DNA from 2 places in the Streptomyces sp. NPDC050560 genome. Region 2 is predicted to be linked to the other one. Evidence: riboswitches for the same ligand, from Rfam matches in the RefSeq annotation. Region 2 holds a riboswitch; the other holds the start of a gene.

What was found. Region 2 has a riboswitch for cobalamin ahead of ACIBIW_RS33315 (ABC transporter substrate-binding protein). Riboswitches for the same ligand answer to the same signal wherever they lie in the genome.
Region 1: another riboswitch for cobalamin. It lies ahead of metE (5-methyltetrahydropteroyltriglutamate--homocysteine S-methyltransferase); the one in region 2 lies ahead of ACIBIW_RS33315 (ABC transporter substrate-binding protein).

The regions. Positions count from the first base shown of each region.
Region 1 covers NZ_JBITGT010000003.1:253,546-260,606, reverse strand. Annotated here, with positions in the region: gene ACIBIW_RS08570 (chloride channel protein) at 1-1,796, opposite strand, end outside; gene ACIBIW_RS08565 (FAD-dependent monooxygenase) at 1,868-3,364, opposite strand; gene metE (5-methyltetrahydropteroyltriglutamate--homocysteine S-methyltransferase) at 3,481-5,811, opposite strand; cobalamin riboswitch at 5,957-6,176, opposite strand; gene ACIBIW_RS08555 (AfsR/SARP family transcriptional regulator) at 6,412-7,061, shown strand, end outside.
Region 2 covers NZ_JBITGT010000020.1:62,119-69,179, reverse strand. Annotated here, with positions in the region: gene ACIBIW_RS33330 (MFS transporter) at 1-624, opposite strand, end outside; gene ACIBIW_RS33325 (aspartyl/asparaginyl beta-hydroxylase domain-containing protein) at 886-1,638, opposite strand; partial or broken gene ACIBIW_RS33320 (iron chelate uptake ABC transporter family permease subunit) at 2,158-2,418, shown strand; cobalamin riboswitch at 2,589-2,790, shown strand; gene ACIBIW_RS33315 (ABC transporter substrate-binding protein) at 2,867-3,871, shown strand; gene ACIBIW_RS33310 (FecCD family ABC transporter permease) at 3,868-4,962, shown strand; gene ACIBIW_RS33305 (ABC transporter ATP-binding protein) at 4,959-5,807, shown strand; gene ACIBIW_RS33300 ((2Fe-2S) ferredoxin domain-containing protein) at 5,804-6,616, shown strand; gene ACIBIW_RS33295 (LysR family transcriptional regulator) at 6,863-7,061, shown strand, end outside.

The sequences.
Region 1 (7,061 bases), on a different contig from region 2:
GGCTGTTCGCGGGTCTCGTGGTGCAGCGCGTGCAGCACGGACTGGTGCGAGACCCACCCGACGAGCCGGGTGCGGGTCCGGTCCAGCACGGGCAGTCCCGCGCCCTCGGCGGCGACGAGCGCGGACAGCGCGTCGCCCAGATCGGTTGCGGCGGTGACGGGGTGCGGGACATGGATGATCGCGGCGACGTCGAGGGGCTCCCCCACATGGTCCGCGAGCGTCTCGGCGGCCGAGCGCGCGGTGACAGTACCGAGGTAACCACCGTCGGCGTCGAGGACGGGCAGCACGCCATGGGGCGCCCTGGCCAGCGCCTCCGCTGCCTCGGTCAGCGGGGTGGCGCCGTCGAGTGGCGCGGGGACGGGTTCCAGCACGGACTCGACGGTCAGACCGGCGAAGGGGGTGCCGGGCGGTGCCTCGTCCAGGTCCACGCCCCGGCGGCGCAGCTTGAGGGTGTAGACGGTGTCCCGGGTGAGAAGCCTGCTCACTCCGGTGGCCAGGGCTATGGCCGCCATCAGAGGAAGGATGATGGAGTACTCGCCGGTCAGCTCGAACATGATGATCACGGCGGTGATCGGCGCGCGGGCCGCGCCCGCGAAGACGGCTCCCATGCCGATCAGCCCGTAGGCGCCCACGGGCCCCGCGACGCCGGGCAGCGCTTCCCGGGCCACGGCCCCGTACGCGGAACCCAGCATGGCCCCCATGAACAGCGACGGCGCGAACACCCCTCCGGAACCGCCGATGCCGATGGTGAGACTGGTCGCGACCATCTTGGCGGCGAGCAGCAGTACCAGGAAGGCGATGGCGTAGCCGCCGCCGACCGCCTTCTCCAGCACCGGGTATCCGACGCCGTACATCTGGGGCAGTACCAGCAGCAGGCCGCCGAGGAACAGACCGCCGACGGCGGGCCGTGCCCACTCCGGGCCGCGCCAGGCGAAGTCGCAGCCGTCCTCGACGAGGTAGAGGAAGCGGGTGAAGGCCACCCCCACCGCGCCCGCGACCACGCCGAGCAGGGCGAACAACGCGTATTCGCCGAAGTGGTGGACGGTGAAGGGCGGCAGTTGGAGGAACGGGGTGTCGCCGAAGGCGGCCCTGCCGATGACCGACGACGTGACGGACGCCAGGACCACCATTCCGAAGGACTCGGCGGTGAAGTCCCGCAGGATCAGTTCCATCGCGAAGAACACCCCGGCAAGCGGGGCGTTGAAGGTGGCCGCGATGCCGGCGGCCGCGCCGCAGGCCACCAGCACCCGCATCCGGTCCTCGGTGATCCGCACCAGACGGCCCACCGTCGAGCCGAGCGCCGACCCGATCTGCACGATGGGCCCCTCACGGCCGACCGAGCCACCACCGCCGATGCACAGCGCCGAGGCGAGCGACTTGACGACCGCCACCTTGCCCGGGATGTGCCCGCCGCGGCGGGCCACGGCGTCCATCACCTCGGGTACCCCGTGGCCGCGCGCCTCCCGGGCGAAGCGGTGCACCAGCGGGCCGTACACCAGGCCCGCGAGCACGGGCGCGAGCAGGACGAACCAGCGGCCCAGCCAGGGGACGTGAGGGTTCGCGGCGTGTCCCGCGGCGGCGTAGTCGGCGTGGCCCGACAGCAGGTGGGTGAAGGTCTCGATCAGCCGGCGAAAGGCGATGGCTCCCCCGCCCGCTCCCGCGCCCACCACGAGCGCGAGAAGCGGCAGCCCGCCGGCGGCCCCGCGCAGATAGGCGAGGGCGCGCCGCGGAAACGTCGGCAAGGGGACAGGGGGCCCGGCCGGGGACGGGGGTGGAGCGGCGGGAGTCGTCGTCATGTTTGCATTATGCAATCTAAACTATTGCATCATGCAATCCACCCCGCGTGCGGCAGTGCGGCGACACCGGTTCAGCGGCGCTGCCCGAACCAGCGGACCAGGGCCTTGCCCGGGTCCCCGCACCCCGGGGTCCAGGCGATGTGCCCGTCGGGGCGCAGCAGCACGGCGCCCCCGGGAAGGGGCTCGGCGACCCTGAGCACCCTGATGCCGCCGTGCACACGCGCGGTGTCGCCCGCGCCCCGGGCGCCGGGCCCCTCGACGAGGAGGGGACGGCCGTCCGCGAGGAGTTCCGCCACGGTGGTGGGGCCCGTGCGGTCCCCGTCGAGCGGGGTGAGGGAGAGGTTCGGCAGGAAGGCGCCCTCCCGGCCGCAGTCACGGCCGCAGAGCGCGGGATGGGCGGTGTCCTGCCCGCTGATCCGCGCCGCCACGGTCTCCTGGGCGCCCGGCACGGCCAGCAGGGCGGTGAACCGGGCGCGCAGCGCGTCGGGTTCGACGCCCTCGCGCATCAGGGCGAGCTGGGCGCGGGTGTCCTCGACGACACGGAGCGCGGGGGGCCTGCGCTCGGACTCGTAGGTGTCGAGAAGGCCGTCGTCGGCCACGCCGTCGAGGACGCGTGCCAGCTTCCAGGCGAGGTTCAGCGCGTCGAGGACCCCGTTGCTCATGCCCTGGCCGCCGATGGGGAAGTGCAGATGGGCGGCGTCGCCCGCGAGCAGCACCCGGCCGAGCCTGAAGCGGTCGGCGACACGCGTGAGGTCGCTGAACCGGGAGGCGTGGGGGACGTCGTCGAGCGTCGTCGGCCGGCCGAGGACCCGGGACACCTCGGCGGCGAGGTCGGCCGCGGTGGGCTCGGCGGTGTCACGGCCGACGGGCGGGTGGCCGGTGTCGAGGGTGCGGACGAGGGCGCCGCCGTCGGCGAGGGGCCGCACCACGGCCCAGCCACGCGGGGTGCGGTGCCAGCCGGGCGGCAGGGGTTCGGGGCCGACCCGGCGGGCGAGCCCCATCATCGCGGAGACGGTGGGCGGGTCGGTGCGCGCGGTGATCCCGGCGAGCCCGGCGACGCGGCCGTGCGCGCCGTCGGCGCCGACGAGGTAGCGGGCGCGCAGGGTGCGGGCCCCGGCGCCCTCGACGGTGACGTCCACGCCCGTCGCGTCCTGGCGCACGCCCGTCACCCGGTGGCCGCGCAGGACCCGGCCGCCGTGGCGCAGCAGGCGGCGCTCGAACTCCGCCTCCAGATCGGCCTGGGCGCGCTTGAGGAGGGCGGTGGGCTCCCCGGGCTCGGTGGTGATGCGCAGCAGCGGCATCCCCGCGTAGTGGAAGGCGGACGCGGTGTCCTTCGGCCACAGCCCCTCCACACCGCGGAGGTAGCCGCGCCGTACGAGGCTCTGTACGGCGCGGGCGTGCACGGTGCCCGCCTTGGGGCGCCGCGCGATCCGCTCCAGCGGCTCCACGACGAGCACCCGGGCCCCGAAGCGGGCCAGTTCCGCGGCGGCCAGCAGGCCCACGGGCCCGCCTCCGGCGACGACGACCCCGGTGTCCGCTGCGGCCTCGGGGGCATGGTGCTGGGTCACGGCGTCCCGGTCCTCTCGCTCGCGCGGGCCGCGACGGGTGCCCGGCCCGGCCCAGCGTAGGCGGGGCGCCCGGCGGGCCGCCAGCACGGGCGGTCCGCCGGGCGGCGGGGTGCGGGTCAGGGCGCCGTCGGGCCGTCCAGTTCGTCGCGGACGGTGCGGGCGGCGGCGACCAGGTTCGCCAGGGAGGCCCTGGTCTCGGGCCAGCCGCGGGTCTTCAGACCGCAGTCCGGGTTGACCCACAGCCGCTCGGCCGGGATGGCGCCGAGGCCGGTGCGCAGCAGCTCGGCGGCCTCCTCGGGGCTCGGCACGCGGGGCGAGTGGATGTCGTAGACACCCGGTCCTGCCTCGCGTGGGTAGCCGTGGGCGGCGAGTTCCCGTGCCACCTGCATGTGGGAGCGGGCGGCTTCGAGGCTGATGACGTCGGCGTCGAGGTCGTCGATCGCCTGCACGATGTCGCCGAACTCGGCGTAGCACATGTGGGTGTGGACCTGGGTGTCGGCGCGTACGCCCGAGGTGGCGAGGCGGAACGCCTCGGTGGCCCAGGCCAGGTAGCCGGGCCGGTCGGCGGCGCGCAGCGGCAGGGTCTCGCGCAGTGCGGGCTCGTCGACCTGGATGATGGAGGTGCCCGCCGCCTCCAGGTCGCCCACCTCGTCGCGCAGTGCGAGGGCGACCTGGCGCGCGGTGTCGCCGAGCGGCTGGTCGTCGCGGACGAAGGACCAGGCGAGCATGGTGACGGGCCCGGTGAGCATGCCCTTGACGGGCCGGTCGGTCAGGGACTGGGCGTACGTCGTCCAGCGCACCGTCATCGGCTGCGGCCGTGACACGTCCCCGGCGAGGATCGGCGGGCGCACGTACCGGGTGCCGTACGACTGCACCCAGCCCTGCTGTGTGGCCAGGTATCCGGTGAGGCGTTCGGCGAAGTACTGCACCATGTCGTTGCGCTCCGGCTCGCCGTGCACGAGGACGTCGAGCCCCGTCCGCTCCTGGAAGGCGATGACGTCCCGGATCTCGGCCGCGACGCGCTCCTCGTAGCCCGCGGTGTCGGTGCGTCCTGCGCGCAGGTCGGCGCGGGCGGCGCGCAGCGCGCCGGTCTGCGGGAAGGAGCCGATGGTGGTGGTCGGCAGCAGGGGCAGGCCGAGGCGGGCGCGCTGGGCGGCGGCGCGGGCCGCGTAGGGGCGGGCGCGGCGGGTGTCAGCGCCGGTGATCGCCTCGGCGCGGGCGCGTACGGCGGGGTCGCGGGTGAGGGGGGACTCCAGCCGGGAGGCGAGGGCGCTCCTGTTCGCCGTGAGTGCGCCGTCGATCGCGTCGACGCCGTGGGTGAGGCCCTTGGCGAGGGTGGCGGCCTCGGCGGTCTTCTGGCGGGCGAAGGACAGCCAGCGCAGCACCCCTGGGTCGATGTCGGGCTCGGCGGCGGTGTCGAGGGGGACGTGGAGCAGGGAGCAGGAGACGGAGACGTCGACGCGGTCCGCGAGGCCGAGCAGGACGCCGAGCGTGGTGAGGGACTTGACCAGGTCGTTGACCCAGACGTTGCGGCCGTTCACGACCCCGGCGACAAGACGCCTGCCGGGGAGGCCGCCCGCGGCGGCGAGGGCGGCGAGGTTGTCCTCACCGGTCTCGGTGAAGTCGATGGCAAGACCCTCGACGGGTGCCTTGGCGAGCACGGGCAGGGCGTCGCCGAGGCGGCCGAAGTAGGTCGCGACCAGCAGTTCCGGCCGGTCGGTGCGGGCGCCGAGGTCACGGTAGGCGTGTGCGAGCGCGGCCAGCTCCGCGGGGGTGCGGTCCTGGACGAGTGCGGGCTCGTCGAGCTGCGCCCAGCGGGCCCCGGCCGCGCGCAGGTCCGCCAGGATCTCGGCGTACACGGGCAGCAGCCGGTCCAGGAGGGTGAGGGGGTCGAAGTCGGCGGGGGCGCCGGGGGCGGGCTTGGCGAGCAGCAGGTAGGTGACGGGGCCGACGAGCACCGGGCGGGCGTCGAGGCCCAGGGCGCGGGCCTCGGTCAGCTCCGCGACCTGCCGGGCCGAGTCGGCGGTGAAGACGGTGTCGGGACCCAGTTCGGGCACGAGGTAGTGGTAGTTGGTGTCGAACCACTTGGTCATCTCCAGGGGTGCGACGTCCTGGGTGCCGCGGGCCATCGCGAAGTAGCCGTCGAGGGGGTCGGCGGCGAACGCCTCGCGGTGCCGCTCGGGGACGGCGCCCACCGTGACGGTGGTGTCCAGCATGTGGTCGTAGTAGGAGAAGTCGCCGGTCGGGACCTCGTCGACGCCGTCGTCCACCAGTCGGCGCCAGTTGGCGGCGCGCAGTTCCGCGCCGGTGGTGTGGAGGGCTTCGGCGCTGACGCGGCCCTTCCAGTAACCCTCGATCGCCTTCTTCAGTTCCCGATCGGGGCCCTGGCGCGGGTAGCCGTACACGGTGGCCCGTGCCGCCGTGGTCGTCGGGGGCTTGCTGGTCACGGAGATCTCCTTCGCGAGATGAGTCCCTGGGGTCCCGGGGGACACGGGGGCGCGAAGGGTGGCCGTCCTGGCGGCCCGGCCGTGCGGGTCCGCCTGTGGGTTCGCCGACCCGCCCTCGGGGTCACCGGGATGTCCGCGCGTGAATCGTCGCGCACGGGCAGCGGGCAGGTCTTCGGACTCGCGGGCGCGTCCTCCTCCTGGGGAGAACACCTACTGGCCGTCGCTTCCCAGGCCCTCCAGGGCCCAGTGCGTATGACGGCGGTCGTTCCCACTCACCGCTGCGGGGCAGTCCCGGATTCCCACCGGGTTCCCTCTTACGACACCCCGTCCGGCTGACGGGGCGAACCTGCTGCACCGGCAACCCTACGGCCCCCCTGGTGCCCGGTGGGGCACCTGCCCCGATCGGGGGGTGATGTGCACCACAGCGTTGACATGCGGGGCGTGGGGTGCAACGCGGCGGCGTGTTCCACCCCGGCCGTGGCCGGGACCGGGCTTGCCACCTGGGGCTTGGCTGAATCAAGATGGCGTCCCCGGCGGGCGGAGGGGAGCCCCACACTCCCTGTGGTACGGCCATGCGCGGGGGAACGGGCGGGGAAGGTCATGGCCGGGCTGGAAATCGATGTTCTCGGGCCGTTCACCGTGCGCAGGGACGGCGAACGGGTCCGGGTGGCGTCCGCCCGGCAGCGGGCGCTGCTGAGCGCGCTGGCGCTGCGGGCGGGCCGTACGGTCCCGCTGGACACCCTGGCCCACGCGGTGTGGGGCGACGAGCCGCCGGTGCACGTGCGGGCCAGCCTCTTCACCCTGGTGTACCGGCTGCGCGCACTGGTCGGCGAGGAGTGTCTGCACACCGCCCCCGCGGGGTACCGGCTCGGCGTCCCGCCCGAGCGGGTGGACGTGCTGCGTTTCCAGGGCCTGCTGGACGCCGCGTCCGGCGCGGCGGACGACGCGGAGGCGCACGAGCGCATCGTGGCGGCGCTGGCGCTGTGGCGTGGCGATCCGCTGGTGGACGCCGGGTCGGCGGTGACGGAGGCCGAGTTCGCGGGCGGCCTCACCGAGCGCCGTCTCGGCGCCGTCGAGCGCCGCGCCGATCTCGAACTGCGGCTGCGGCCCGGCCCGCACGGCGAGCTGATCGCCTCCCTGCGCGAGCTGACCGCGCGCCATCCGCTGCGGGAGTCGCTGTGGCGGCGGCTGCTCGCCGCGCTGGGCGCCGCGGGCCGGCAGGCCGAGGCCCTCGACGCGTACGAGACGGT
Region 2 (7,061 bases):
GCCGGGGACGTCCAGGCGGCGGGTGCCGTCCCCTGGCCCGTCGGCGGGGAACAGCAGCAGGCCCCCGAACGCGGCGGACACGGCCAGGGGGACGTTCACGAAGAACACCGCGGGCCAGCCGAAGCCCGCCACCAGCACACCGCCGAGGAGCGAGCCGAAGCTGAGTCCCCCCGCTCCCGCGGCGCCCCAGATCGCCAGCGCGCGATGCCGCTCGGGGCCCTCGGCGTGGAGGGTGTTGACGAGGGAGAGAGTCGCCGGGAACAGGAGCGATCCGGCGAGCCCCTGGACCGCACGGACCGCCACCAGCACCCCCGGCGCCCACGCCAGGGCGCCGACCAGGGACGAGATCGCGTAGCCGAGCGCCCCGGCGAGGAACATCCGGCGCCTGCCCAGCAGGTCCGTCGCCCTGCCGCCGAGCAGCAGGAATCCCCCCGTCGCGACGACATAGGCGTTCACCACCCACTGGAGGTCGGAGGCGGCGAAGCCCAGCCGGTCGCCGATCGTCGGCAGCGCGACATAGACCACGTTGTAGTCGAGGGAAATGATCAACTGGGCGAGCGCCAGGACGGCGAGGGGGCGCACGAGGCGGGAGCGCACGGTGTGGCTGGATTCCTGGGCGGGCATTCTCGATCACCTCCTTCGGCGCGGGGAGACCCTGCTGCTGACATCGCGTTGTGGGGGACGCGTGCGGGCACACGCACATCGCCGACGCGCGGCGACGGCGCGTCCGATCCGTTCCCGTGTCCGTTCCGCGTGTTCTCGGGCACACCCGCGCCAGGCATGAGTGCCTGAGCCCCGGGCAGGCAGGCCCGCACCGCGTGGCGCGGTGGCGGGTCCGCGGCGCCTCTGGCTACGGCGGTGCCTCGCCCGGACCCCGCGACGCCGTCATGCCCCGTCCAGGAGTCGGCGGACTTCCCGTACCACCGTGGTGAGCGCCATGCGTTCGGGGAGTGTGGTTTCCGGGTGCCACAGATCGGCGAGGAGGCAGGTGCGCGGGCGGTCTCCGTCGTTGCGCGCCTCGTGTTCGAAGGAGTAGTCGAAGAGCAGGCAGCGGCCCTCCACCCAGGAACGGCTCTCTCCCGCCACGGTGATCAGGCAGCCGGGCGGGATGTCCACGGCCAGGTGCAGGTTGATGGTGAAGTTCCACAGGTCGCAGTGCGCCGGCACCACCGCACCGGGCAGGAGCGTGGAGAAGTGGCACTCCAGCAGGGGGCAGATGAGGCCGGTGTCCACGGCGTACTCACGCAGCACGCGGGAGGCGGTGGGCATGATCCGCGCGGCCTGCGGCACTTGGGCGCCGTCTCGGTAGAGGTGGAGAGCCTGCCAGTCCTGCTGGCTGCGCAGATAGTGCTGGTAGTCGTGGAAGTCCGCGCGGCGCCGCGCCCACGCGTCGGCCAGCTCGGCCTTGATGGCCCCGTGCTGCGACTCCAGTTCCCTGGCGAAGGCGACGATCTCGTCGTGCCCGTACGGATCGTGCCAGGGCGTCGGCGAGATGCCCGGCAGGATCCACCGTGCGTTCCGCTGAAGCGGGTGTCGCTCTCCCCGGCCCGGCTCCAGCATCTTCTCCACCCGGGCCAGGGAATCTCGGCCGTGTTCCTCCTTGATGCGCGCGAATACGTCTTCTGTGTCAGGCGTCATGCGACTCCCCTGAAACTCGCCCTGGAGCGGCTGTCCCGGTCCCGCGTCGCGCCGGCCGGCGGATGCCGCGATCCGCTCTGCCGCCCGGCCCCGGACGCGCTGGTCGTTCATGAGGTGGTGCCACACGAATCGGGCGCCGTCCTGGTAGTCGGCCGCCGTCGCACCAAAGTTCCCGCTGACACCGTTTCCTCGACACCGCTTCGCCGATCCTCGCTCCACACAGGGGTAGTCGGCCCGGTCCGGGCATTGGTTCCCGGCCTCCCCCACAACTCGCCGACCGGTACCCGCGCCCCCTCGCTACCTTCCGCATGCCAGTCCGTGCCACAACCGGGGCCAGGGAATCCGGTGCGAATCCGGAGCTGACGCGCAGCGGTGAGGGGGACGGGCGGGGCCCACCACGCCACTGGAGGGCGGCGAACCGGCCTCTGGGCCGCCCGTCGCCTCCGGGAACGCGCCCGCGGGGCCTGCTGTTCTGGCTGCCGGGCGCTGCGCGGGGCCGACTGGGGCGACGTGGCCGTCGCCGCCGCCGTCCTCACCGCGGTCCTGGTCAGCGCCGCGGGCGCGATCGGCTTCGTGGGCTCGTTCTGCCCCGCGCCACCCACGCGGTCACCGCACGCCCGTCTGCTGCCCGTCACCACGCTGGCAGGGGCGGTGTTCCTGGTGTGGGTGGACATCGCGGCACGCACCGTGCTCGACCCGCAGGAGGTACCGGTGGGCGTGGCGACGTCGGGGGCGCTCCGGAACCGTCGCTTCTGGCGTTGGCCGGCCTGGAACGGTTGAAGGCCCGGTTCGACGTGCCGGTTCTGGTCTCCCCGTCCCGGAAGTCGTTTCTGCGGACACGCACCGGCAGCGCCCTGCCCGAAATCGGTCCGGCCACGCTGGCGGTGGATCGCCTCCTCCCGGAGAGCGAGATCACTCCTGCCGCCCCGGGCGCCCGCCGGCCCACTTGGTATTTTCTCCGTTGCCGTGGTGTTCGGGAAACCGGTCGGAGTCCGGTGCGGCCCTCGCCACTGTTGCCGCGGAGCACCGCGGCCCCCGCTGACCGGCTCGCCGCCGGTCAGGGCCACTGGGCGGGACGGACCCGCCCGGGAAGGCCGGCCGCGGCGTGTCGAAGCGGAAGCCAGGAGACCGGCCACGGCGCGACATGTTCCACGAGGGTTTTGGAGAACACGTGCCCATCGGTCTGCGCCCGTACAGATCCCACCGTTCCATACGCCCCCGGGCCCGCGTGCGCGTCGCCCACGCGCTGGCGCTCTGCCTGTCCGCCGTCGCGCTCGGCGCCTGCACGGGCGCCCCCGCCCCCAGCACATCGGACTCATCCAGCGACTCCGGCGGTACGGCCAAGGCAGCCGCGCCCGTCACCGTGCGAAGCTGCGGGACCGACGCCACCGTCAAGGCGCCGCCCGGAAGGCTCGTCACCCTCAACGAGGGCTCCACCGAGGTGGCCCTCGCCCTCGGCCTCCAGTCCCGTATGGCCGGCACCGCCTACCTCGACGACTCCATCCCCGCGAAGTGGAAGACGGCCTACGACTCCGTCCCGGTGCTCTCCAAGGAGTACCCGACGAAGGAGAAACTGCTCGCGGCCCGCCCCGACTTCCTCTACGCCTCCTACTCAAGCGCCTTCACCGGCAAGGTCGCCGGCACCCGCGCCGAACTGCGGGCCGAGGGCATCCCCTCCTACCTGTCACCGTTCGGCTGCGGCGACGACAAGCAGGTGCCGCCGGTGTCCTGGGAGACGGTGTGGGGCGAGGTCAACGACGTCGCCAAGCTCTTCGGCGTCACCGGGAAGGGCGCCGCGATCGAACGACAGCAGAAGCGGGAACTCGACGGGCTGAGGACCGACGCCGCTGGCAAGGGCCTCAAGGCGCTCTGGTACGACTCGAACACCAAGACGCCCTACGTCGGCGCGGGCCACGGCGGGCCCCAGCTCATCCTCGACGCGGTGGGCGCCCGCAACGTCTTCGAGAAGCTGCCGGGCGGCTGGCAGAGCGCGAGCTGGGAGAAGGTCGCCGCGGCCGACCCGGACGTCATCGTGCTCGCGGACGCCGACTGGGACACGGCACGCTCCAAGATGCGCTACCTGGAGCACGACCCGGTCCTCGGCAAGCTCACCGCCGTACGGCACAAGGCGTTCGTGGTGGTGCCGTTCTCCGAGTCGACGCCCGGAGTGCTGCTCGCCGACGGCGCCGCACGGGTGGCGGACGGGCTGGCGAAGCTGCACCCCGGCTCATGACCGCCCCACCGCGCACCGCAGCACCGCACACCGCAGCGCGCCCGGCAGGCTCCGGCCGGGCGGCGGCCATCCTGTGCCTCGCCCTGGCGGTCCTGCTGGCCGCCATGATCCTCGGCCTCGCCGTCGGCTCGCAGCACGAGCCACCGGGCACCGTGCTCGACGTCGTCGCCCGCCGCCTCGGACTCGGCAACCCCCCGGTGACGCTGCTCGACGACCAGATCGTCTGGCAGCTCCGGCTGCCACGGGTCCTCGGGGCCGCCGCCACCGGCGCGGGCCTCGCGGTCTGCGGCGCCGTACTCCAGACCCTGACCGGCAACGACCTCGCCGACCCCTATCTGCTCGGCATCTCCGACGGCGCGGCTGCGGGAGCGGTCAGCGTGATCGTCCTCGGCCTCGGAGGCGCGGGCGCCGCCGCCACGGGAGCGGTCTCCACGGCCGCCTTCGCCGGCGCCCTGCTCTCCGTCGCGCTGGTGCTCGCGCTCTCCGGCGCGGGTACCCGCTCGCTGTCCGCCGCCAGGACCGTGCTCGCCGGGATCGCGGTGGGGCAGATGTGCGGCGCGTACACGTCGTTCGTCGTCCTCGTCCTCGGCGACCGGGACGCCGCGCGCGGTGTGATGGAGTGGACGCTCGGCTCGCTGGCGGGCGTACGGTGGCCCACCGCCGTCTTCCTGGCCGCCGTGGCGCTGACCGGCACGGCGGTGATGACATCCGCGGCCCGGGACCTCGACGCCTTCGCCTTCGGCGAGACCGCCGCCCGCTCCGTCGGCGTCCATGTGGAGCGCACCCGCCGGCTTCTCATCGCCACCGCCGCTCTGGTCACCGCCTGCCTGGTCGCCCACACGGGCGTCATCGGCTTCCTCGGCCTCGTCGTACCCCATCTGGTACGGCTCGTCTGCGGCCCACGGCACGGACTGCTGCTGCCCGTGTCGGCGCTGCTGGGCGCCACGCTGCTGGTCGGCAGTGACATCGCGGCACGCTCCGTGCTCCCCGACCGCGAGATCCCGGTCGGCGTCGTCACCGCCGGGCTCGGAGCGCCCTTCTTCGCCTGGCTGCTGTGGCGCAGGGGCCGTAGCGAGCAGGCACCCCGGTGAACGCGGCACCACAGGACGGCACGCTCCCGGGCTGTGCGGCCCCCGCGGTACTGCGCGCCGACGGCCTGGTCGTACGCGCCGGAGACGCCGTCCTGCTGGACGGGGTCACCCTCGACGTGGCGCCCGGCGCCGTCACGGGCCTGCTCGGTCCCAACGGGGCGGGGAAGACGACGCTGCTGCGCACGGTCGCCGGGCTCATGCGGCCCGACGCGGGGCGTGTCCTGCTCGACGGGCACGACCTCCACTCGCTCACACCGCGCCGCCGCGCGCGGCGCGTGGCCTTCATGGAGCAGCAGGCCGACACCCACCTCCCGCTGTCCGTCCGCGACGTCGTCGGCCTCGGGCGCACCCCGCACCGCGGCCGCTGGCCGGCCCCGGTGAGCGCGGCGACCGCCGACCACGAACGGTCGGTACTGACCGCCGCCTTCGCCGCCGCCGACATCGGCCACCTCCTCGACCGGGCCTGGCCCACCCTCTCCGGCGGCGAACGCCAACGGGTGCAACTCGCCCGCGCACTCGCCCAGGAGCCCCGGGTGCTCCTGCTCGACGAGCCCACCAACCACCTCGACCTGCGCCACCAACTCGGCTTCCTCAGCACCGTGCGGAGCCTGGGTGTCACCACCGTCGCCGCACTGCACGACCTGGAACTCGCCGCCGCCTACTGCGACGACATCGCCGTACTGCTCGACGGCCGCCTCATCGCCCACGGACCGCGCTCCGACGTACTCACCGCCGCCACCATCGCCCGCGCCTACGGGGTCGACGCGACCGTCGAACGCCACCCACGCCACGACCGGCCGCACATCCGGTGGAACGGGCTCCTCGCGGAAGGACAGCCACGATGACTCCCCCGGACACACCCACCCGGCGCCCGGCCACGCTCCTGGTCGGCATGTCGCTCGCCGAGGCCGACCGGCGCGACCTGCTCCTGCACACCGCCGCTCCACTCGGCGCCACCGTCGCCTTCCTCCAACAGGCCGACCCCTCCCTCTCCACCGAACTCACCAGACTCGCCGACAGGGGCACCACGACCGTCACCCTCATCGGCGTACGCCTCGCCTCCTCGGGTCCCGCCCACTCCTGGCTGCGGCGGATCGCCGCGCACTGGTGGCGCGAACGCCACGGCCACCGCCCCGAGTTGCTCGTCGCCACCCGACTCGCCGACTCACCGGACGCCATCGCCGCAGCGGCGACGGCAACGGGCGCGGGGACGGCGGGAGCTGTGGGGACGAAGCCGATCACGGGCGCCGAACCGGGACTGACGTCCGCCGCCTGGGAGGAGGTCACACACCACCGACACCAGGTCAGCGTGTGCCGGGGCCCGCGCTGCACCGCCAAGGGGGCCGAGGCCGCAACACGCGCCCTCGCCCTCGCACTCGCCGCGCACGGCCTCGGCGACGACGACGTACAACTCCTCCAGACCGGATGCCAGTACCCCTGCAACCAGGCCCCCGTGATCAATGTGCAGCCGGACGACGTCTGGTACGGGCACGTGGACCCGGCGGCAGCGGAGCGCATCGTGTCCGAACACCTCGTCGACGAAAGCCCGTTGGCGACCCACCGCCTCCCCCGCCACAGACGGAAACCAACCCCCCGCCCCGGCACCGCCTCTGACACCGGACTCCCACCGGGTGGCGCACCTCGGGCCCACTGAGCCGGGGCGGGACCGAGCGGTCAGAGGTCAGGCGGTGCCGCCGCCGTGCCCGCCACCCCGCTTACCCCCTCAACAACAACCGTGGCATAAATGCGCAGCTCAACGCCCTGAACTTGGCCATCCATGTCTTGTGGCTCCTGCCGGGGGGCACGGCCGGGCGGCTCCCGTCCGTGTGCCCCCGGGGACCTGCTGTTAGCGTGGCCTGACCCTGCCCGGAGGGGCCGCACGGGCGACGGGAGGAACGCCATGGACCGTGTCTCGCTGATGCACAGCTTCGTCGCCGTCGCCAGGGTCGGCAGCTTCAGCGGCGCCGCCAGGACACTCAACTTCTCCGGCTCCCTCGTCTCACGGCATGTCGCGGAGCTGGAGCGGCAGCTCGGCGTCCGGCTCGTCAACCGGACGGCCCGCTCGGTCAGCCTCACCGGGGCCGGACTGCGCTACGCCG